Lacibacter sediminis: one gene and its partner. The protein of the gene in region 1 interacts with the protein of each later gene in a pairwise test. Links are inferred from orthologs where the notes say so. Each region holds a gene or a part of one and is shown in the gene's direction. Other genes may lie near its edges.

Region 1 (12,608 bases):
TTCGCTCATAGTTGGGTGAGGATGTACACCGTTCAATATCTCGTGATAAGTTGTTTCAAGTTTACGTGCAACAACTACTTCAGCGATCAATTCGGTTACACCGGCACCAATCATGTGTGCACCAAGAAACTCACCATATTTTGCATCAAAGATCACTTTTACAAAACCATCTGTATTACCTGCTGCACTTGCTTTACCACTCGCCATGAACGGAAACTTACCAACCTTTACTTCGTAACCTGCTTCCTTCGCTGCTTTTTCTGTATAACCTACAGATGCAATTTCAGGAGTGCAATAAGTACAACCAGGAATGTTATTGTAGTCCATTGCTTCAGGAGCGTGGTTGTATTTCTTTTCCATGTAAGCAATATGCTCAGCAGCATTGATACCTTCTTTACTTGCAACGTGTGCCAGCGCCTGGCCGGGAGCCACATCACCAATTGCATAAATGCCGGGTACTGATGTTGCACCATATTTATCAACAACAATTCTGCCTTTATCTGTTTTAATACCGTTTTCTTCCAATCCAATGTTTTCGATGTTGGCAACAACACCAGCCGCACTTAATAAAATGTCTGCTTCAAGTACCTGTTCGCCCGCAGCAGTTTTCACAGTAGCTTTTACACCTGCACCAGACGTATCAACTTTTGTTACTTCAGCACTGGTCATAATAGCAATGCCTTTTTTCTTGAACTGCTTTTCCAGTTCTTTCGAAATATCTTCATCTTCAACAGGCACTACACGTGGCATAAATTCCACGATTGTAATTTTTGTACCCATACTGTTATAAAAATCAGCAAACTCTACACCAATGGCACCACTGCCCACCACGATCATAGATTTTGGTTGAGTTGGTAACACCATTGCTTCACGGTAGCCAATGATCTTTTTACCATCCTGGGGCATTGAAGGCAATACACGACTACGGCCACCTGTTGCAATAATTATATATTTAGCTTCAACTGTTTGTTTACTTCCATCTGCAGCAGTTACTTCCAGTTTGCCTTTGCCGGCAACTTTTCCGTAACCCATGATCACATCAATCTTGTTCTTCTTCATTAAAAAGTTAACACCCTTGCTCATTTTATCGGCCACACCACGGCTGCGTTTTACCACACCGCCAAAATCGTGTTTAACATCGTTGGCAGAAATACCATAATCGGCACTATGTTTCATGTATTCATACACCTGAGCACTCTTCAACAAGGCTTTGGTTGGAATACAACCCCAGTTTAAACAAACGCCACCAAGGCTTTCTTTTTCAACAATTGCAACTTTAAAACCAAGCTGTGAAGCACGGATAGCAGCAGGATAACCACCGGGGCCACTACCAAGAACAATTACATCGTATGCCATACAAAGAATTTGAAAATTTGAAAATGCAGTAATTTGAAAATTATCGGCTGCGAAGGTAGTTGAAGTGGGGGAAATAGCAAAAGGCAAGAAGCTGCTGAATGTTAGCCGATAGTCCATAGCCTGTAGCCGGTAGTTAGTAGTAAGGGCCGGAGTTCTTTTCCCACTTCCTACTACCCAATAACCACTATCGGCTCTGTTTTAGCTTTCCTCTAACACAAATCGTTAAAACATGGACGCATATTTGACTGTGGAAAATAAACAGTGAAAGCGCACGTTTAGATGCTTTGCAAGATTTACATTTGACCGTCGCAACCTTTTAGGAATGTGACAATTACTAAAACCATTGAACAGATATGAATTTCTTTCTTCTCCAGGTTCAGAATGCAGTTGATACCTTAACCAATGCAGCAACAACACAGGTAGTACCCAAAAAAGAAATGCATCTCATCGATCTGCTGATGCAGGCCGGTTGGATCATGATCCCTTTGTTATTGTTGAGCGTGGCCACCGTGTATGTGTTTGTTGAACGCTGGCTGGCCATTAAAAAAGCCACTGAAGTGGATGGTAATTTCATGAACATCATTCGTGATAATATCCTTAGCGGCAACGTAACAGCAGCACGCAACTTTGCCCGTAACACACAAAATCCAGTTGGACGTATCATCGATAAAGGTCTGCAACGTATTGGCAAGCCCATCGATTCTATTGAGAACAGTATGGAGAATGTGGCCCAGCTGGAGATGTATAAACTGGAGCGTAACGTCAACATCCTTTCCGTGATCTCTAAAGTGGCGCCCATCTTTGGTTTCGTGGGTACACTGGTTGGTTTGATGCAACTCTTCTTTAATATTAATGCCACCGGCGAATATGAACTGAGTACCATTGCCGGCGGTATCTACACAAAACTGATTACATCAATCAGTGGTCTGGTGATCGGTTTGATCGCTTACCTGTGCCATAACATTCTGCATACGCAGGTGGAGAAAGCATTGAATAAAATGGAAGCATCAGCTGCCGATTTTCTTGATGTATTGCAGGAACCAACCCGTTAAACCAACTCACGCATGAATCTCAGAAAGAAAAGAGCAGAATCATCGGAGGTGTTTACAGATGCGCTGAACGATATCCTGTTCATCCTGTTGATGTTTTTCTTAATTGTATCAACACTGGCTAACCCCAATGTGCGCAAAGCATCATTGCCAAAAGCCAAAAGCAATACCCGCAGTAAGCAAACGGTGGTGGTAACCATTGATGCCACCAATCATTTTTATGTTGGCTCCAAACCTGTTGATCCGTTGCTGATGGATACAACGCTTTCGCAAATGATCAGCGCTAAACGCAACAGCGGAGAAGAAGTAAGTATTGTGATCAATGCCGATCGTAACGCCACCATTGAAAGTTTTGCTGCAGTTCTCCGTGCTGCCGATCGCTTGGGTGTGAAGGCGGTGATGAGTGTTGATAAGAAAGGAGTGCAGTAAAGTACAAAGTGGGAAGTTGAAAGTACGAAGTATTCAAATGCAGTTTCGCCGATAAAATTGATACATCTTACCGATGAATAGAATACCTATATGCACATATAACTCTTGCAAGTCTGCACTTACATTTTTGTTATTGTTTACTGCTATTTCGGTTGGTGGGCAAACTGTAAATAATACTGTTTCAATTTATAATGCGAAGGGCGATACAATGTATTCTGATAAATCGAATGCAATAGCGGTTGTATCCGATAGTAATGTAAGAAAACAGATGATGATCACGGTAAATCAGGGAAGGATTTTTAGCCCTGATAAACAAATATATCTTGTTGATAGTTTAAAAAATGGCAGGGTAGTGGTTTCTGCCTACAATGTTAACGAAGGGAAAAAGATGTTACTTGCAAGGGAAAGCTACATCGTAGTTACTTCCCCTGAAAAAATTGTTTATGATGGATACGGTATTGAACATGGCTTTAATCTTCTCGGATATTATACAGGAAATATTCCGGTATCTATGTTCAAAAAAATTGATCGAATCAGTTTAACTCCAGGTCTGGACTTGGTTAGTGCCGTAGTTTACATAACCGTCGATAAAGAATTTGCCGAACCATATTACACAATAATTTCGTCGGCAACATTTCCTGATTACTTGTTGAGTGCATGGGCTAGAATAAAAGCAGGATATAGTGTGATTTTCGATGAGGTTAAAGTCAAAGATCAACAAGGGAATATCATAGCATTACCCAATAATATCGCATTTAAGGTGACTGCAGATTGACAACCTAGTGCTATTTATTTTTCACTGCTCACAAATGCTTTTATCATCCGCTCATTCCCACTCATATCATTCCTCAATTCAACAGTAAATCCTTTTTGCTGAAATAATTCAACGGTTTCTTTCCCCAACTGCTGATTGATCTCAACATACACAGCTCCGTTTGACTTTAGATGATGCAATGCAAAGTCAGCGATCTTTCGATAGAACAACAATGCATCTACATCAGGTACAAACAAAGCTTTGTGCGGTTCAAACTCCAGCACATGTTTACTCATCGTGTTTGCTTCTGTTGTTTTGATATAGGGTGGATTGCTGACGATGATATCGTATTTCCTTAGTTCACTCCATTTGCTCTCATCCAAAAAATCAAGCAATTGAAAGTTGATCTCTGCTTCGTTGTTTACAGCATTAATTGTAGCTGTGTGTAATGCTTCACTGCAAACATCAATGGCTGAGACTTCTGTTTCGGGAAGGTTTTTTTTGAGAGCGATGGGGATGCAGCCACTGCCGGTACCGATGTCGAGAATGGTGAGTGGTGAATAGTTAGTGGCGAGTGAGGCTGAATCCTGTACCACGTACTTCGTATTTCGTACTTCCCTGATGATCCAATCAACTAATTCTTCTGTTTCCGGTCTTGGTATCAACACAGTTTCATTTACTTCAAACTTCAACCCATAGAACCAGGCTTCGTTCAATACATATTGTAGCGGACGATGAGTGAGCAATTGTTGCAGAATGCGATCAATCTTTTGGGTTTCTTCAGCTGGGATGTTCTCTTGTTTGAGGTGATACAACTTCTTTTTACCTACATGTTCAACTACTAAAGCAGCCATCGCTTCAGCTTCAGATATTTCATGTACAGCAGTTAATGCTTCCCGTAAGTGTTGGTATTGTTCCTGCCAAGTCATACGCAAATCTACCTGCTTCTTCCGAATCCGCTATTTTTGCAGCCTTACAGATGATCACCGACGAACAATATATGCAACGCTGTATTGAACTTGCCCGTAAAGGCACAGGTTCGGTTGCGCCCAATCCCATGGTTGGGGCGGTGTTGGTACATGGTAGCGAGATCATTGGCGAAGGATGGCATCAACAGTATGGCGAAGCCCATGCGGAGGTAAATTGTATAGGTGAGGCTGTTCAAAACGGCCAGACCGATAAATTTCAACAATCTACTTTGTACGTTTCACTCGAACCCTGTGCCCATTTTGGTAAAACGCCGCCCTGCAGCGATCTCATCATCAACCACAAGATCCCGAAAGTGGTGATCGGTTGTCGAGATCCGTTTAAAGAAGTGGATGGCAAGGGAATTGAAAAACTGAAAGCTGCTGGTGTGGTAGTGATCGTTGATGTGTTGAAAGACGAATGTATTGATCTCAACAAACGGTTCTTTACGTTTCACCGGCAGCAACGTCCTTATATCATTCTCAAGTGGGCACAAACAAAGAATGGAATGATGGCTTCTAAATCGTCGGAGCGATTGTTGATCAGTAATGAAATGACCAACCGTTTGGTACATCAATGGCGCAGTGAAGAAGCTTCTATACTTGTAGGAACAAATACTGCTTTGCTTGATGATCCGCAACTTACCAACCGTTACTGGCCCGGCAAACAACCTGTTCGTTTGGTGCTGGATAAACAATTGCGGTTACCGAATACATTAAAACTGTTTAATGATGAAGCAAAAACCATCATTTTTAATTCAATAAAAAATAGTGAAGAAGTGAATGTGCGATACTATCAATTGCCAAATGCCGAAACCGTTCCTGCTTTATTAAATGCATTATATCAACTCAACATTAACAGCGTAATTGTGGAAGGCGGTGCGCAACTGCTGCAAAGTTTTATTGCTGCCGGTTTGTGGGATGAAGCAAGAATCATTACCAACGATCAACTAACTGTCGATAATGGATTAACAGCACCACAATTGATCAATTCCGTACAAACAGGCGAACAACTTATCGGTTCAGATAGAATTGGATACTTTATAAACTCATCATTCATTACTCATCACTCATTGTAATATGCTTTTATTGTTGCTCGGTAGTATTGTCTTCAGTTCATGGTTAACATTGTCGTTTAAGCTTGTTGAGAAGTTTGGCATCAATACATTCCAGGCAATTGTATTTAACTATATTACCTGTGTTATTACAGGTTCTTTTGTGAATGGAACTTTTCCTATTAACAAAGATGTAATGGGCGAGGAGTGGTTTCGCTGGGCCATGTTGATGGGCACTATATTTATTTCATTGTTCAATGTAATTGCCAAGACTGCACAAACAATGGGTGTAGCTGTTGCATCAGTTGGAAATAAGTTGTCGCTGGTAATACCTTTTTTGTTTTCCATTTACCTGTATAACGAAGAAGCCACAATTTTTAAAATAGTTGGTGTAGTTGCAGCACTGATTGCAGTAGTGCTTACCTGCTGGCCAGCACCCGGACATGTTGAACCTTCCGGCAAAGTAGTAAAGACAGCCTATTTTCTTTTGCCGGTGATTTTATTTGTTGCCAGTGGTTTGCTCGATACAATGATCAAATATGTTGAAACAACTTATATCAACGAAGAAAATCAAAATGCATATCTCATCAGTGCATTTGCAGCAGCTGCGTCTATTGGAATTATCAGTTTAGTTTTCCTGTTTGCAAGCGGACGGATAAAGTTTGAACCAAAAGCTGTTCTTGCAGGAATCATCATTGGTATACCGAATTATTTTTCGATCTGGTGCCTCATGGGTGTGTTGAAAGCATTTGCAGGAAACAGTTCTGCCATCATCCCCATCAATAATATGGGCATCGTGTTATTCAGTACGGTGGCGGCATTTTTAATGTTCAAAGAAAAATTGACCAAACTTAACTGGATGGGAATTGTATTATCCATTGTTGCTATTGCATTAATTGCCTATGGATAACGTTGCTCATTGTTAAACTCCCATTCACAATTCACCATTGACTATTCACTACATGAACGAAGAATTTTATTATACCATTGCCCAACCTGTTGTAGCCGAGTTTAAAGACCGGGGTAGTCGTTTTCTGGCCTATGCTTACCCGCTAACTTCGGTTGATGATTTTAAAGCAAAGATGAAGTTGCTGAAGGAAGAACATCCAAAAGCGGTGCATCATTGTTTTGCGTATCGGTTAGGTGTTGATGGCAATACATTTCGTGTGAGTGATGATGGAGAACCATCAGGCAGTGCAGGCAGGCCCATTCTTGGACAGATCGACAGCAAGCAGCTTTGCAATGTGCTGGTGGTTGTGGTGCGATACTTCGGTGGCACTTTGTTAGGTGTGCCAGGTTTGATCAATGCGTACAGAACAGTTACATCGCTGGCTTTGCAAACAACGCCCATCATTCAAAAGCAAATTGAAGTGAACTATCAATTGCACTTTGATTATACACGCATGAACGATGTAATGATCATAGTAAAACAATACAATTGCACTGTTATAAAACAAGAGCAGAATTTATTCTGTGATGTTGAGATCAGTATTCCTAAAAACAGGTTGGAAGAAGTGTTGTTTAAGTTAGGGGAGATGCATACGGTGGAGACAAGAAAGTTGTAAGTTCAAGGTTCTAAGTTGTAAGTCGGTCCCTGCTTGCGGTTTGTTCCTTGGATTTTGTTTTTTGGATTTTCTTCCTTGAACCTTGTGTCTTTGTCAAGCTTTGCCCGTCATCTTATACACCAGTAACCCAACTACTTCTTTCAAATAATTATCCCATCCCTGAAATGCATGATGCGACGGTGTAACAGATTCCCAGAATAGCTGCGGATTATTGATCGACGTAAAGTTGCAGGGGTAAGCAACGGTGTTCAATCCCACTTTTGTAAACACCTGCTGCGAACGTTTCATGTGCATCGCCGAGGTTATGAGCAGGTAAGGACCTTTCAACTGCAATGAATCAAGTAGTTTTTTTGAATAAACAGCATTCTCATAAGTATTGCGGCTTTGGTTCTCGCTTAATATATCCTCTTTCGCAACGCCCATCAACAACAATTCTTCTTTTACAAAATCCGCTTCTTTATATTCCTGTCGTAACACACTTCCGCTGCCACCTGTAATCAATATTTTTTTGATGTGCCCTAGTTTGTATAAACGAACGGCCTGTATATAACGATCGCTTGCGCCGCCGTAAAAACCCTGTTTGCTTTTAAATTCAAACGAAACAAAACCTGCCAGTAGAATACCTGCTTCATATTTTTCACCTGCAGTCAATATTTTTTGCTTTTCCTGCCAGCTAAGCGAAAGTTTATGAATGATGTATGGGTTTGAAAAAAGCAGGAACCAACTGATGCAGAAAATAAGCCGTCGGCGTTTTCGTTGCTGGTCTTTTGTAAAAAAAGTGATCAGGACAAAAATGAGCAGCCAGTTAAAGGGCGAAATAAAAATGGACAGAAGTTTCGATAACAGAAAAAACATGCCGTGAAGATAAAAATTTCCTGTTGCCGGCAAAGAAAGCTGGGTAAAACAAACTTTAGCAGGGATTTTGCAGTAATAAAGAAAAATATTTTATGAGACAGACTGCGGTTCTGCTTGTATTCCTGATCACTGGTGTTGCAGCATCAGCTCAATTAAAAGTAAAGCCTGATTGCGGGGTTTTAACGGTTGATGTATTCAAAGGCTGGATCAATGAAACCAAACCTAATGCCGATCCTGAGCAAATAAAAACAAAGCTTCCTTGTTTTACTTTTTCCGAAAAAGAAGCGCCTTCCTCTACCTGTGGTGGTGGGGTTTACCTGGATGATAAAGGTGTTCGTTTTTATACGCAACGTGATTACATTGTGATCAACGAAAAATTCAAAGGGAAATTTACAGCGCCTGTAATGGGTGTTAAAAAAGGCGGATTGTTTACAAGGTTCGGTAATCCCAAACTAAAAGATGCTAACTGGGAAGCCTATCAAATGGCTTATGGAATCATGATCGTTTATTACAATGCAAAAGGCGTTGTAAACAAAGTGATCATCAGTACCAAAACAACTGATGATATAGATCTCTGCACTACTAATTAACCCTTATTGCGTAAAGCTTCATTTGTTCAATTGAGACTTATACAGGAGATTTGCAGCATTCTTAAATTAGTTACTATGAAATATGCTTTTCTTCTGTGTGCAGTTTTACTGACTGGTTCTGCGGCAACAGCCCAATTAAAAACAAAGCCAGATTGTGGCGTTATCACTGTTGATGTGTACAAAGGCTGGATCAATGAAGCAAAGCCCAATGCCGATCCTGAACAGATCAAAGCCAAGCTACCATGCTTTACTTCAGCCGATAAAGAAGGAAACGAATCAGGTTGTGGTGGCGGTGTTTATTACGACGATAAAGGCATCTGCTTTTACGTACAACGTGATTATGTAGTGATCACAGATGCATTCAAAGGAAAATTCAGTGTTCCGGTTTTGGGTGCCAAACGAGATGATCTGTTTGTACGCTTTGGTAATCCTAAAATGAAAGATGCCAATTGGGAAGCGTATCAAATGGCCTTTGGCATCATGATCGTTTACTATAACATGAAAGAGGTGATCAACAAAGTTATCCTTAGCACTAAATCAATGGATGAAATTGATCTGTGCAATATCAACTAAGCATTTATTTCTGAATAGTAACGATCGTACCTGTTTGTGCATAACGGGCAAGATCGTCAATATGTGTATTCTTGAGTGAAATGCATCCGTTGGTCCAGTTGTAGTAACGGTCAATAAAATAATCGTTACCTCTTTCAACACCATGAATGCCTATCCCGTTACCAACATTTGCATTTGCAGGGATAAGTCCATTCTTTTTGCGGAGTTTGTATTTGATCATGCTTTCTGTTGTTGGATAATCCAGCATCAACATCTTTCTCCATAGTTGATGTTCTTTAGCATAGGTAATTTTGAACGAGCCTTCGGGAGTTTTGCGATCGCCCTGCATAAATTTATCTTCCAACGGTTTCAGACCAAATACAACCGGGTATGCAGCCAGTAATCCTTTGCTGTCGTACACACGCAATTCAAAATCAGATTTGTCAATGATAATGCGAACTGTTCCTGTAGCTGTACCTGCAGGTCGGTAATATTTTTGCATGGGACGAATGCCGGTCTTGTCAACATTTGTAGTTGATGAAGCGGTGGATTTGTAAACAACCGGTGTTGCGTTTGTTGTTTCCGGAACAGATGCGGCCGGACTTGAATTGGTTGAACAGGCCATTATAAGCACTGTAAACAGTAATAGTACTGATGTAAAAAGTTTCATAGCATATTTTGTTTAAATAAAGCAGTTGAAACGGTTTTACAGTGCAGAAGGAGGGTATCGAATCAATGAGATAACGATGCAAAATAATTTCTTATTGCATACAAAAATGCAAATAGGGAAAGCCTTTTTAAAAATGGGAAAAACAACCTGGTAGCTTTACTTACATCAGTATGTTATTTACGGGAGTTACAGGCGGCGGCAGCTCTTTTTCGTTAAGCATTTCACGCAGATCAATTTCAATAGTGCGGCTCAATGCAGTAATAGGCACATCATTCGCACTGCCTTCAAACGGATTTTCTGTGGCTTCGCCTACACGTTCAAGACTCATAAACACCCAGGCCACAATTAAACTAAACGGAATATTCAACCAAACATAAACATCGCCCAGTTTTTGAAATTCATTCAACAAGCCAAACGGTACAATAAATGTAAACAGGCGAATGAAAAATAAATTGATCGATGCAAATTGTCGTGGGTAAGGGAAATTCTTAATACGCTCACATTTGCCCTGCTGTTCATATAAATTCACCAGCATATTTTCCAGTTCAATATGATAAAGCGTATCAAGCTGTCCTTTTTCGTGTAACTCTTTTAAATGGGTTGACTGGAGTTTAATAAGATGTGTAGCACAGTTTTTCTTTTGCAGACAATGCAGCAAATCTTCATCACTTAAAAAGGGTTTCAATTCATCTTCTTTTTTGCTTTGCCATTCAGGAATAATATAAAAACGTTTATACTCGATGTTGTATCGCTTCTGTGTATTCTCCCATGCTCTTGTTTCACGCAATTGAAACCTTAGTGCAGTTAACCACGCAATGTGCCGGTAAATAATTGGCTTGTGTGCGGCTTCATCTTTTATGTAATCTTTCACCATCATGCCCCATGCACGGCTCAGGTTTACAATAGAGCCATAGATCTGTCTTGCTTCCCACAAGCGGCTATAGGTTTGTGTATTTCGGAAACCCGCTATGAAAGCGGCAGCGGTACCAATCATCGCAATCGGTACCCATGGAATGGCCAGCCAATGCCAATCGAATAATTGATACAATACCGTAGGGATAGCAGAAATTATAAACAGTCTGAATATTTCATCTCTTGTCCAGACAAGAAATTCTTTCAGTGAATACTGGCGACCTGCATGCATATGTAGTTGATGATTTGAAACTGAAAATAAGAAGAAAATGGATTCAGTTTTACAAACTAATCAATAAGCTGGAGGAGCATATCTTCATTTAAGCCATTGTATTGAAAATGGCCGAGGGAACGGAATCCGTTCTTTTGATAAAAACGAACAGCTTTATAGTTATCCGTTTGCACACCACCCCAAAGAATGATCTGTTTCACATTTCTGTTCTTCATTTCTGTAAGTACGTTGTTAAATAGTAGTTGACCAACACCCGTACTTTGCCATTCGTCTGTAACCGACGGAGCAATGGTATAACAATGATCATAGGAAATATCTACGCCATATTGTTGCAAGCGTGGGTAATCATGATGCAGATAGCCTTTTTTCAGAACTGTATAGGCAATGATGTTTTCAGATGATGGATCAACAGCTACCCATGCTTCATGCTCGTGATGATGATAAAAATTCACTACTTCTTCTTTATGAAAAGAGTGTGGCTGAAAACGCTTTACCGTTGCCGGGCTTAGTTGATGGAGATAAGCAAGCAGGCGATCAAGATCATTACCGTCCAGTTGCCTGAGTATAACCGGTTTGTTTTGTTTGGTTAAAGCTGTCATCATTTTACATTTTCAGTACTGCACAGGTCTGCTCAAAAAAGATTACAGATTCTTATTCAATTGTACTGATGTTTTCATGGTTTGTGTTTAACAATTTACGTAATTCTATTGTGATTGGTTTCACATTAATGAATTATTCTTGTTTCCATATCCTCCAATGCTACTCCTTTTGTTTCAGGCATCATAAAACGCACATAGAGCAATTGCAGTACCATCATTACACAGAAGAAAAGGAAAATGGGGGCACCGCCATATTTGCCGGCAAACCAAGGGAAGGCATTGGCAATAATTGCGGCGAATACCCAATGGGTGAGGCTGCCAAACGATTGGCCGCTTGCCCTTACTTCATTCGGGAATATCTCTGAAATAAATACCCAAATCACTGCTCCTTGTCCAACTGCATGTGCAGCAATAAACATAAATACAAAAAACTGCATCCCGGTATATTGATCGGTATAAAATGCATACGCCATCAGACCCAATGAAATAATGTAGCCAATGGAGCCGATGTACATGAGCAGCTTGCGGCCAAAACGATCAATAAGCGAAAGACCGATCATGGTGAAAATTAAATTCACTAATCCAATTCCGGTTGACGACAGCAATGCTGATGATGTGCCAAGTCCCGTCATTTCAAATACACGTGGTGCATAATAGATGATGGCATTAATACCTGATGCCTGGTTGAAGAATGCCAATAGAAATGCAAGTAGGATAGGCCAGCGGAATTGTTTTGAAAAGAAACTTGTCGTTGTTTTCCGTTCGCTGTGTTTTGATTCAATGATGGCCTTTAATGTTTGTTCTGCAGTGGATGGATCAATTTGATTCAATACATCTTTTGCTTTTGTATGATCAGCTTTGTGTAATACCAGCCAACGTGGACTTTCAGAAATGAACAGTGTGAGTAAAATAAAGAGGAGTGAAGGGATGGCAACAATGCCCAGCATCCAGCGCCAATCATTTTCTCCGGTAGCGCCGAGAAAATAATTAGATACGTATGCGAACAGTATTCCAAATACAATGTT
Region 2 (12,753 bases), 840 kb from region 1 along the record:
TGATGAAGACGATGATGTAACGCCATGGGCCGATGCAGAAAAAATTCAACTGGACAATCACTCCAACTTTCAGTTCATGCTCACCAAAGGTTTGGGGCATCGACGCATTTACAGAGATAATAAAGTGAAGAAAGCGATTATGGAGTTTTTGTAAAAGCCAACCTACCCTAACTAAATTCGAAGCCCGGACTATGAAGCTAACAGAAAAAATTATTCAACTAAGGATCAAACTGATCATATCTATTTATATCATCCTGTTTGCAGGAGTTGTGTCAGTTACACGAACACCCGATTTCTTTTCAGGAAAAATTACAAATGGGGTTATTGATACATTTGTAACTACGCATGTACATGTAAAAAATTCATCTTTTGAATCGCAGCCTTTTCCGGCAATCTCCTTCAAACCTGCGAATGACAGTATTATTTATTATGCGTATGCTGACAGGAATTTTTACCTGCGGCCCTACCGGGTTGGCGATATAGTTAAAGTAATCTACAACCCTCAAATACCTGGCGAAGCCAGTTTATATTCTTTTCCGTATTACTGGATTGGTATGATTGAATTGTGGTCAGGATTTTTTGTTTTAGCGTTTATACTGCTCATTTTTGCTAAGCAAAAAGTTATTTGAGTCAGACACAAATCGATTGATTTTTCTTCATTTTCTATCATTCATTTACCTATTCTTAAACACCCCTCCCAGCACTCTTTTCTTCCATTTATCAATCATTTTATAATATTGTGCTGCCGATGTCCTCTAAAAAGCCGGCTTGTGGAACCAATTTATGGCTAAGAATTTACTGATTGTAGAGAGCCCTGCCAAAGCAAAAACGATAGAAAAGATCCTTGGAAAAGACTTCGAGGTGAAGAGCTGCTATGGCCATATCCGTGACCTTGAGAAAGATGAAATGGGTATTGATGTCAACAACAATTTCGAACCCCGTTACATTGTCCCCGACGAAAAAGAAAGAGTGGTAAAAGACCTGAAAGCGCTGGCCAAAAAAAGCGACGAAGTATGGCTGGCAACGGATGAGGACCGTGAAGGAGAAGCCATCAGTTGGCATTTATGTGAAGTGTTGGGCCTCGATCCCTACAAAACAAAACGCATTGTTTTCCACGAAATTACCAAGCCTGCCATCCAGAAAGCGGTGCAAAATCCACGTACCGTTAATATGGACCTGGTGTATGCCCAGCAGGCAAGAAGAATATTAGATCGTATCGTGGGTTTTGAACTCAGTCCTGTTCTTTGGCGCAAAATGAGCATGCGGAACAACCTCAGTGCCGGCCGTGTGCAAAGTGTGGCCGTTCGGTTAATTGCTGAACGTGAGCGTGAGATCAACGCCTTCGCTCCCACTTCTTCTTTTAAAATTGAAGCATTGTTTACCGCTAAAGATCTTGGCGATCGCAACGTTACATTTAAAGCCGAAGCAAAAAAGCAAAATGCTGCAGAAGATGCAGAGAAGTTCTTGAACAGTTGCAAAGGCGCTTCGTATAAGGTAAAGGACATACAGGTGCGTCCCGGCAAAAAATCACCGGCACCTCCTTTCACCACTTCAACCTTACAACAGGAAGCCAGCAGAAAGCTTGGTTATTCCGTAAGCCGCACCATGCAGCTTGCTCAAAAGTTGTATGAAAGTGGTAAGATCACTTACATGCGTACTGATAGTGTGAGTTTGAGTGATACTGCCCTTGGCGATCTTACACGTACTATAAAAGGTATGTATGGCGATAAGTATCACCAGTTTCGCAAATTCAAAAACAAAAATGAAAGTGCTCAGGAAGCGCATGAAGCCATCCGTCCTACTTACATGGAAAATACAACGGTTGAAGACCAGGATCTGAAACGTTTGTATGAACTCATTTGGAAACGTACGATGGCAAGCCAAATGGCTGATGCCGAACTGGAACGCACAACAGCCAATATTTCTATTTCTACCAATAACGAAGAATTAAAAGCCGAAGGTGAAGTATTAAAGTTTGATGGCTTTTTAAAAGTATATCGTGAAGACCGTGACGATGATGAAGTGAATGAAGATGAAACGCAGGAAGGTATGTTGCCGCCGTTAGCTGTTGGTCAGCAATTACCATTTATTGAGATGAATGCAACAGAACGTTTCACCCGTCCTGCTCCACGTTATACAGAAGCATCGCTTGTAAAGAAACTGGAAGAATTGGGTATTGGTCGTCCTTCGACTTACGCCCCAACTATTTCTACGGTATTGAAAAGAGGTTATGTTGAGAAACGTGATAAAGAAGGTGTACGTCGTGATTTCCGTGTATTGCAGTTGAAGAACGATGCTGTGAGCAAAAGCATGGAACAGGAAAACACCGGTGCAGAAAAATCGAAACTCTTCCCTACCGATCTCGGTTTGGTGGTAACGGATTTTCTGAAGCAACATTTTGAAAGCATCATGGATTATGGCTTCACCGCACATATTGAAGGTGAGTTTGATGATGTGGCCGAAGGCAAGTTGAAATGGAATGCAATGCTGGAAGAATTTTACAGTCCGTTTAAACGGGATGTAGATAATACCATTGAAAATGCAGAGCGAATTAAAGGCGAACGTGAATTAGGTATAGATGCTGAAAGCGGCAAAAAGATCGTTGCACGTATGGGACGCTTTGGACCAATGGTGCAAATTGGCGATGTGAGTGATGAGGAGAAACCACGTTTTGCTGCATTGCGAAAAAACCAAAGTATTGAAACCATTACTTACGAAGAAGCGATGGATCTGTTCAAACTTCCATTAACGCTGGGTGAATATGAAGGTGAAGAAGTAAGTGTGAATGTTGGTCGCTTTGGACCTTATGTAAAATTTGGTGAGCAGTTTATTTCTATTCCACGTGGTGAAGAACCATTGGAAGTAACCATGGATCGTGCAATAGAACTCATCAAAGAAAAACAAACAGCCGATGCACCTGTTGCCATGTTTGAAAACAAACCGGTAACAAAAGGCAAAGGACGTTTTGGTCCGTTTATTAAATGGGATGGTTTGTTCATCAATGTTCCCAAGCGATATGATTTTGAAAATCTTTCAAACAACGATATCAATGAATTGATCGAAGCAAAGGTGGAGAAAGAAGCAAATCGTTTTATTGTTCGTTGGCCCGATGAAAACATTGCAGTGGAGAATGGACGCTGGGGACCTTTCATCCGCTTCGGCAAAAAAATGTTGAAGATCGATAAGAAAAAAGATGGTGAAAAATACACCACAGAAGAAGTGGCGCAAATGCCTGTGGAAGACATCAAGAAAATGATCGAAGCACAAATGCCGGGTGCTTTCTCCAAACAAATAAAAGCAGCAGCAAAAAAGGCTGCTACGAAAAAGAAAGCAGCGACAAAGAAGGCCGCTACTAAAAAAGCAGCAAAGAAGAAATAATCGAAAGTCCCGTTATAAAACGGGACTTTTTAATTTAATGAGCTACACAAATGTTACTGCAACATTTCATCAAACTGCGTCATGTCGACGAAGGATACATCTCCGAAGAATTGTATTGAAATAATTTAATTAGAATCTCAATACTTAACTCTTCTGAATTTTAGAGATGTCTCCTTCGTCGACATGACGTGGTAAGAGTTAGATTAATTACATCAGAAAAACTTTTGCAGCTCTGATTATCCATTCAACCGATTGCACAAACTGACATTTACTAATAACACTCATTCATTAGTATTTTCATTGAGAAAAATCAGTCATTTACACTTCCACTACCTATATCTTTGCGACGATTATAAACTTAAAACGAATGAAACTGCTAAAACTCTCACTCTCGAGTCTTGCCCTCTTGAGTATGTTCTCCAACAGTAATGCACAACAAAAAGAAATTGAACTCGACCCTATTACTGTTACTGCTTCTTTAACTCCGGTTAGTGCTTCAAAGACCGGTCGAAACATTTTAATTATTAAAGGTGATGTACTGCAAAAACTTCCTGTGCAGTCAATTGATGAATTGCTGCGTTATGTACCGGGTGTGGAAGTGCAAAGCCGTGGACCAATGGGTGCGCAGGCTGATTTCACCATTCGTGGAGGTACGTTTCAACAGGTGTTGGTGATACTTGATGGCATTCGTTTGAATGATCCGTTAACAGGTCACTTCAGTTCTTATATCCCCATCTCTCCTGCCGAGATCGATCGTATTGAAGTGTTGAAAGGTGCATCTTCTGCGATCTATGGTACAGAAGCTGTTGGTGGTGTCATTCATATCATCAGTAAAACATTCGCTGCAAAGAAAAATACCAACGGACATAAGATCAATGCACAATTAACTGCTGGTGATTTTGGCTTATTCAATGCACAAGCTGGTGCATTTATTCATCAGAAGAATACAACTGCATCTGTTGGTGTGATCACGAATAATACAAAAGGGCAACAACTGCGTGGCACAAAAGGTTATTTCAACCTCACCACTATTTCTGCTTCTGTTAAACAAGCACTATCTGAAAACACAAGTGTTGCTTATCGCTTTGGCTATGATGATCGTGATTTTAACGCTCAGAATTTTTATACAACATTCTTAAGTGATACTGCGACAGAATCAGTGATCAGTCGTTGGCATCATCTCAAATTCATGCACAAAAAAAACAAGCATAGTTTTTCGTTTGATGCAGGTTATAAAGAAGCAAACGATGTGTATCGTTTCCGCAAAGCAGTTAGTGCAAACGTGAATAATTCATCGTTGTTTCAGGCACTGGCCTTACACGATTATAAAATCAATGATAACTCAACCATTACATCAGGTGTGCAATTTATCAGCCGTAAAATTGTTTCGAACGACAGAGGCAATCATGAAGTATCGAATGCAGGTGCATTTGTGGTGTTGAATCAAAAGATCGGAAAAGCATTGCAATTAAATCCTGCCTTGCGTGTTGACTGGAATGAGCGTGCCGGTTGGGAATTGATTCCACAGTTGAACGCTTCGTATCGTTACGAATCATTTTTATTCCGTGGAAGTGTTGGTCGTACAACAAGAGATGCCGATTTCACGGAACGTTTTAATAACTATCAGCGTAGCCCTGTTCCATCCGGTCAACGTATCGGAAATCCTGATCTGATCTCAGAAGCATCTTTGAGTTATGAAGTGGGTGCTGATTATTATCTCAACTCTTCATTAAAAATTTCAACCACCTGGTTCGAACGTTTCCAACAAAACCTGATCGATTACGTCTTCACGTCTTATGCAAATATGCCCCGCCAGGTAAATCTTGTTCCCGGTGGTAATTATTTTCTTGCAAATAATATCGACAAAGTAAATACTACAGGTATTGAAACCGATGTGCAGTACACGCACGAGTTTAGTGATAAGCATTCATTATCCGGTGGACTTGGTTTCGTATGGATGCGTAGCCGCAGCAGTGATACGATTCCTTCGCTTTATGTTTCAAACCATGCAAGAGAACTCATCAACTTTAATGTGATGTACCGTTATAAAAAAATTGCAGTGAGTACAAATGGTTTATTCAAAGCAAGAAGACCACAATCAATTGCAGCACCGTTCGTTCCAATCAGCGCCAATTATTTTATTTTGAATACACGTGTTGATCTCTTTTTGCTGAAAGACAAACTGGGTGTATTTGTACAGGCCGATAATATTTTCAACCGTCGTTACAGCGATCTGCTCGGCAGCATTATGCCAACACGTTGGGTAATGGGTGGAATAAAAGTGAATTTATAAATATCGCTTTAAAAACATCAAACTGTATATCCTCTCCCTGGAGGGGCCGCATGCGCTCAAAAAAAGAACAACCGAAAGGGGTGGGTGAAAACTCGCCCCTTCGTTTTATCCGAACTAATTTCTTGATATTTGCAGTCCATAAAAACGATTGATCGTATGCATGATTTTATTCAACAACTCGGCATCAAAGCACAGAATAGCGGCGTTTCAACAGGAATAAACTGGTTAACATCAAGCGGTGAAACAATTACTTCTTCTTCACCCGTTGATGGAAAAACAATCGCATCAGTTACTTCAGCCGATAAAGCAACGTATGAAACAGTGATTGCAAAAGCACAAGCAGCCTTTGCAGAGTGGCGCACATGGCCTGCACCTAAACGTGGTGAAATTGTTCGACAGATCGGTGAAGCATTGCGTGCAAAAAAAGAACCTCTCGGTCGATTGGTATCTTATGAAATGGGTAAAAGTTTACAGGAAGGTTATGGTGAAGTACAGGAAATGATCGACATCTGCGATTTTGCGGTCGGTCTCTCCCGCCAATTACATGGATTGACCATGCATAGCGAACGCCCATTGCATCGCATGTATGAGCAATGGCATCCGTTAGGTATTGTTGGCATTATCTCAGCATTCAATTTCCCCGTTGCAGTGTGGAGCTGGAACACCATGCTTGCATGGATCTGTGGAGATGTGTGCATTTGGAAACCATCAGAAAAAACACCTTTGTGCGGCATCGCCTGTCAACATATCGTTGCAGAAGTCTTTGCAAAAAATAATGTACCCGAAGGTGTGAGTTGTTTGATACAAGGTGGCAGAGAAATTGGTGAATGGATGAGTAACGATACTCGTGTCCCGTTGGTATCTGCAACAGGAAGTACTCGTATGGGCAAATCAGTTGGTGCAGCTGTAGGACAACGTTTAGGCAGAAGTTTATTAGAGCTAGGTGGTAACAATGCCATCATCATCAGTGAACATGCAGATCTTAACATTGCGATTCGTGGTGCCGTGTTTGGTGCTGTTGGAACGGCTGGTCAACGTTGCACTACTACCCGTCGCTTGATTATTCATGAATCGGTCTACGATACGGTTAAAGAAAAATTGGTTGCTGCTTACAAACAATTAAGCATTGGTGATCCGTTGAATGAAAGCTACCATGTTGGTCCATTGATCGATACTGATGCAGTAAACGCATATAGCAAAGCAATTGAACAATGTAAAGCCGAAGGCGGACATTTCATTGTGGAAGGCGGCGTTTTATCAGGTGCCGGTTATGAAAGCGGCTGTTATGTAAAACCATGCATAGCTGAAGCAAAATCAGGTTTCAAAATTGTTGAGCATGAAACCTTTGCCCCTATTCTTTATTTGTTGAAATATAAAACCATTGATGAAGCAATTGCTATTCAGAACGGCGTGCCGCAAGGTTTATCATCTTCCATCATGACCTTGAATATGCGTGAAGCGGAGCAGTTTTTATCAACTACCGGCAGCGATTGTGGAATTGCCAATGTAAATATCGGAACGAGCGGCGCTGAGATAGGCGGTGCCTTCGGTGGCGAAAAAGAAACCGGTGGCGGCAGGGAAAGTGGCAGCGATGCCTGGAAAAATTATATGCGCCGTCAAACCAACACGATCAACTATTCAACAAATCTGCCTCTGGCTCAGGGAATTAAGTTTGATATTTAAGTATCCCTTAACAGCCTTTGCCAATAGATTAAACGACTAATCAACAGCCGTCTGAAAAGCAATGAGGGCGGCTGTTTCACTCAAAAAATTCTGCAAAATGTGGGTAAACGGTATATTTATTTGCCCAACATGCCGCAACTTTACAAATCGTTTTAAAATAAGAAAGACATATGCAGTTAAACAAAGTGTTGCTTGTAACATCCGTATTCGCCCTCTCCTCGATCTGTGCCTTCTCCCAGGCTTCTGTAAAAGAAGATCAGTTTAAAGGCTGGCATCTCAAAAATCAATCTTCTGATGGATTTTATGGTATTAGTCTTGAACAGGCGCTTGAGTTTGTAAAAAACAAAAAAAGCACAACCGTTATTGTGGCGGTGATCGACAGTGGTATTGATACCTTACACGAAGATCTGAAGCCGGTATTGTGGCGTAACCCAAAAGAAATTCCCAACAACGGAATTGATGATGACAAGAATGGTTATGTAGATGATTACTATGGCTGGAATTTTCTTGGTGGTAAAGATGGCAAAAATGTAAAAGAAGATTCTTACGAAGCTGCACGTTTGTATCATGCACTCAAACCTAAATATGGTGGCACTGTTGATGAAAGCAAATTGTCAGCAATTGAAAAAGAAGAATACCGCATTTTCAAAAAAGCACAGGGAGATATTGAACATGGTTCAACTGAAGCACAAACACAAGTTGTATTTCTGAAAAGTTTGTACAACAAATCAACTGTTGCTGACAGCATATTGAAATTGAAATTCAAACCGGAATATACTGGTAACGATCTGGCAACATTTAAACCTGCCAATTCAAAAGAAGCCGATGCAAAATCAACCATGTTTGCATTGTTCAAAGGTTTTGAATTGATGGATGCCAACAACGACTTCATCATTAAAGAGTTTACCAGTTATTACCAGGGCCAGGAGAAAAAAGCTTCTGCTTCAACTAGCGCTCCTAAAGATTATCGTGGTGAAATAGTAAAAGATAATTATTACGATTTCAATGATCGTTTTTATGGCAACCCCGATGTTATGGCGAACACTCCCTTCCATGGAACACATGTAGCCGGCATCATTGCCGCTGCACGTAACAATGGTATTGGTGTCGATGGTGTAGCAAATGATGTACGCATCATGACTATCCGTGCCGTGCCTGATGGTGATGAGCACGATAAAGATATTGCACTTGCTATCCGTTATGCTGTTGATAATGGTGCGAAAATCATCAACATGAGTTTTGGTAAAAGTTTTTCCCCACAAAAGAAATGGGTTGATGACGCAGTTCGTTATGCACAAAGCAAAGGTGTACTATTAGTACATGCAGCAGGTAACGATGGTAAGAATGTAGACAGTTCTGAGAACTATCCTAACCCGAATATTGTTGAAACAAAAATGAAAGCTCCCAACTTTATTACTGTTGGTGCAAGCGGCGATCCCAAAACAGGTGGTCTTGCTGCAGACTTCAGTAACTATGGTAAAAAGGAAGTGGATGTATTTGCTCCGGGTGTAAAAATTTATTCAACTATTCCCGGTGGTAATACTTATGGATTTGCACAAGGAACAAGTATGGCGAGCCCTGTGGTAGCTGGTTTAGCAGCGTTCATTCTATCCTACTATCCTGATCTGTCACCGGAACAGGTGAAGTTTTGTATTGAAAAAGGTTCAGTTAATCCAAACATGCAGGTAACAAAACCCGGCAGTGAGGAGAAAGAAGATTTTGCAAACTTCAGTCGCACAGGTGGTTTATTAAATGCATACGAAGCAATTAAAGTTGCTGCAACATTAAAAGGTGAACGCAACACTACTGCTCCGGCAGCACCTAAACCGCAACCAAAACCAAAAGTTAAGAAATCGAAAAAAGGATAATACTTTGACTTTAAAACCCGCTTTTCAGCGGGTTTTCTTTTTATGTTTACAATATCTGAAGCAGTTTGCTGTTATGCATATTCCAAAACCTGATTATCATGTCACGACCAACCACTAACGACTACTCATCTTTTTATCACAACTATGTAATGAATGTGCAGGAAGATGATGTAAAGAAAGCTTTCGAAAATCAATTTGCAGTACTCGATTCTTTTCTTGCATCAATACCGGATTCAAAAGCTGATCATGCTTATGCTGAAGGTAAATGGACGGTGAAACAATTATTGCAGCACATGATCGATGCGGAACGCATCTTCACCCACCGTGCACTATGGTTTGCACGCCAGAGCCCCTCCCCACTTAGTGGTTTTGATGAAAATGAGTATGCGGCCATTGCGGATGTAAGCAAACGCACAATACAATCGTTGGCCGATGAGTTCAAAGCCGTTCGCAAAAGCAGCGAATTGCTGTACAATAGCTTCTCCTGGAAAGAATTAAATACCAGCGGTATGGCTAATAACAACTCCATTACCGTGAATGCAATTGGGTATGTAACACTCGGGCACTTTCTGCATCATAAACGCATCCTCGAAGAACGATACTTGTAAAAAAGGTCAGGCTTCCGTTGTAACGGAAGCCTGATGTTTTAAAATACTGTAAACCTGTAAGCCGGATTTTGTCGAGAGCTATCATTTATCTGTCCAACAACTTACGCTGAAGGATCAATCTGCCTACCCTCCGTCATCGAACGAGCCGTTCTCAGGCGACGGTATATGTGGCATTTCAGCACGTAAGGTTTACCCCGCTATAACATTGCTGTTATAACCCGTAGGCTCTTACCCTACGTTTTCACCTTTTCCCACCATAGCCTTGGCGTAGGTGGGTAGTTATTTTCTGTGGCACTTTCTGTTGCTCCGCCTGAGGCGGAACACCCGGCTCTTCACCGGTACGTTGCTCTATGCTGTCCGGACTTTCCTATCCCGCCGAAACGGGAACGATAGCTTAGTTTACAGTAACTGCAAAAATAAGATTTTGGGCTGAGGTATGTCCTACTTATTGCAGGATGGAACATTTTATCAATCGTTATAAGTATGACATACCTATCACCCAAAAAAATCCCCCAACAAAAGTTGAGGGATGCGATAAACATTCAATGTGTTAGCTAGTTGCAATGCTCTTCAAATGCACTGATAAGATTTTGTGCGATCATTTGCGCCGGACGACCTTCGATGTTGTGGCGTTCGATAATGTGAACCAACTGACCATCTTTAAATAATGCGATAGCCGGTGAACTTGGAGGATAAGGCAACAAATGCTCACGGATCTTTTTCACTGCATCAATATCAAAACCAGCGAAGCTGGTCAATAAATGATCAGGACGCTTCGTGCTGTTATGCACAGCCATCAACACACCTGGTCTTGCACTACCTGCCGCACAACCGCAAACTGAGTTAATAAAAACGAGACTTGTCCCTTTCTGCGTTAATGCACTGTCAACCGACTCTGCTGATAACAATTCATCAAAACCACCTTCAGTCATTTCCCCTTTCATGGGTAATACTATTTCTGCTGGATACATAATGTAATAGTTTAAATTTTATGCAAAGCTACAGGAATTGAAAATTCAATCAGTAAAAAAAGAAATTTTGACAGAACCATTGCAGGATAGTAGACTTTTTGTCGCATTTATATTCGTAAATCTGAAATGACGGCGCAAAAAAACCTGTTGGAATATGCTTTGATGATTCCATACCATTATTAAAAACAATTAAAACTTTAATACTATGACAATGGTAAAATTGCACAGCCCCGTTCAGAAAAACCTCAACAACTTCTTTGATGAGTTTTTCAATGAGTTACCTGCTTTTGGTAAAACAGTCAACAATCTTTTTTCTCCTGCAGTAAACATCGTTGAAACTTCTGATGCTTATCATCTTGAGCTAAATGCTCCGGGCCGCAATAAAGAAGACTTTCATGTTTCTGTAGACAAAGGTTTATTAACCATCAGCTACGAGAAAAAAGAAGAAGCGAAGAATGAAGATGCGAAAGTAGTTCGTCGTGAGTTCAGCTTCCAAAGCTTTAAACGCAGCTTTACAGTTGATGAGAAGATCAATGCAGAAGCTATCCAGGCGAAATACGAAAATGGTTTGTTGAAATTGTTACTGCCTAAGAAAGCAGAACAGCAACAACCTGTGAAAACGATCACTATTCAGTAATAGATTTCATATAGCTTGTTTTATAGCAGTTGGTTTTGGTTACCCCGTTGTTTTTACAACGGGGTTTTTGTTTCTGTTAACAAGTGTTTCAGCAGACATGATTATCTTCGCCACAATCGACATGAAAGCTCTATTAACCCTTCTTACCGGCCTGTTTATCCTGTTGAGCACCAAGGCACAGGATATTCCTGATTCTGTTCATGCAATTCCACCTGCAGTGGATACAACGTTGCGTATCCGCAACCTGAACCCTTATTTTACATTACATGTAGACAGCTCACTCAGTTATAAACTGGAGATCAACAAAGAGATCACTAATTATTATTGGTACCTTAAGAACTCACCTGTTGGTTTACGCATCAATAAAGACAACGGCCTGCTCACATTCAAAGCAGATAAAGCTTATTTTCTTTCCGGACGATTGAAGTATGACGTTGAATACAAAGTGCAGCTTGGCGTTCAAAATTTAAATAACCCGGTTGAAAAAGCTGATACAGTTTTTACGATCGTATTCTTTAACACAGAGATCATTCAATCGAAAATAAGACCATCGGTTTCATCAACAGTAACAGTTGACGAAGGTGATACTGCACGTTTTGTGTTGAACTGTGAGAACGGCAACTTCCCCATCGAATACATCAATTTTGAAAGCAGCATTCCGATAAAACCGGAAAACGCCATCACCAAATGCAAAGATGAATTTGTGTGGTGGATCCCGTATGATTTTGTGAAAGATAACGATAGCGGGAAAGTAAAAATATTTCGTTTGTTGTTTGTTGGCGCCGATAAATTCAGAAACAAGGATACGGCTACAGTACGCATTATTGTAAGGGATGCAATTAACTATCCGCTGAAAAAGCAGGAATATGATAAAGTTGTTACCGATTATAACCGATACATCCAGCAATTAAAATTCACTTTCCGCACGCTTGATAAAAAAATTAAACATACCCGCAACAAAAGAGTTGCTTTTGATATGACTTCGTCTTCCTCAGCTTTAGCAGGAACCATTCTGAGTACATCAAAAAATGAAGAACAGAAAAATGTAGGTCGTGTGTTGCCTGCGGTTGGTGTAACCCTCGTACCCGTAAAAGAAGCTGTTGCACCAAATAAAGTAAACGATCAGAACTCTGTTTCAGTGGTGCGTACAAGTATCAGGCGATTAGAATATATTCTGCAGGAGAACGGACTGGTGAGTGAAAAGGATCCCGACATCATTACCAAAACAACAAAGCTGAAAACCGATCTCAAACAAATTCAGTTACAGCTCATCGATGTACCGCTTGAAGAGATCAACATTGAAGACCCTAAAGAT

The links.
Region 2: the proteins of H4075_RS09680 (region 1) and topA interact in binary tests that used the Escherichia coli proteins (3 or more experiments, as listed by UniProt). The link is inferred for Lacibacter sediminis from one-to-one orthologs.

Annotation. Positions count from the first base shown.
Region 1 is NZ_CP060007.1:2,252,182-2,264,789, forward strand. What follows is about bases 5,401-8,371. They hold H4075_RS09680 (IMPACT family protein), read left to right. Parts: upstream 5,401-6,570; coding sequence 6,571-7,173; downstream 7,174-8,371. Other genes in these bases: ribD (bifunctional diaminohydroxyphosphoribosylaminopyrimidine deaminase/5-amino-6-(5-phosphoribosylamino)uracil reductase RibD), read left to right, coding at 5,401-5,632; H4075_RS09675 (EamA family transporter), read left to right, coding at 5,634-6,518; H4075_RS09685 (YdcF family protein), read right to left, coding at 7,267-8,028; H4075_RS09690 (hypothetical protein), read left to right, coding at 8,121-8,371. Also shown: lpdA (dihydrolipoyl dehydrogenase), read right to left, coding at 1-1,356; H4075_RS09650 (MotA/TolQ/ExbB proton channel family protein), read left to right, coding at 1,710-2,408; H4075_RS09655 (ExbD/TolR family protein), read left to right, coding at 2,421-2,834; H4075_RS09660 (hypothetical protein), read left to right, coding at 2,908-3,609; prmC (peptide chain release factor N(5)-glutamine methyltransferase), read right to left, coding at 3,624-4,517; more of ribD, read left to right, coding at 4,568-5,400; more of H4075_RS09690, read left to right, coding at 8,372-8,618; H4075_RS09695 (hypothetical protein), read left to right, coding at 8,694-9,191; H4075_RS09700 (L,D-transpeptidase family protein), read right to left, coding at 9,196-9,840; H4075_RS09705 (bestrophin family protein), read right to left, coding at 10,001-10,984; H4075_RS09710 (GNAT family N-acetyltransferase), read right to left, coding at 11,041-11,586; H4075_RS09715 (sugar porter family MFS transporter), read right to left, coding at 11,709-12,608.
Region 2 is NZ_CP060007.1:3,097,765-3,110,517, forward strand. What follows is about bases 465-3,580. They hold topA (type I DNA topoisomerase), read left to right. Parts: upstream 465-783; coding sequence 784-3,378; downstream 3,379-3,580. Other genes in these bases: H4075_RS13155 (DUF3592 domain-containing protein), read left to right, coding at 465-629. Also shown: H4075_RS13150 (alpha/beta hydrolase), read left to right, coding at 1-154; more of H4075_RS13155, read left to right, coding at 192-464; H4075_RS13165 (TonB-dependent receptor plug domain-containing protein), read left to right, coding at 3,746-5,671; amaB (L-piperidine-6-carboxylate dehydrogenase), read left to right, coding at 5,801-7,354; H4075_RS13175 (S8 family peptidase), read left to right, coding at 7,525-9,222; H4075_RS13180 (DinB family protein), read left to right, coding at 9,321-9,830; H4075_RS13190 (BrxA/BrxB family bacilliredoxin), read right to left, coding at 10,385-10,801; H4075_RS13195 (Hsp20/alpha crystallin family protein), read left to right, coding at 11,007-11,438; H4075_RS13200 (hypothetical protein), read left to right, coding at 11,560-12,753. UniProt on the Escherichia coli protein: Releases the supercoiling and torsional tension of DNA, which is introduced during the DNA replication and transcription, by transiently cleaving and rejoining one strand of the DNA duplex.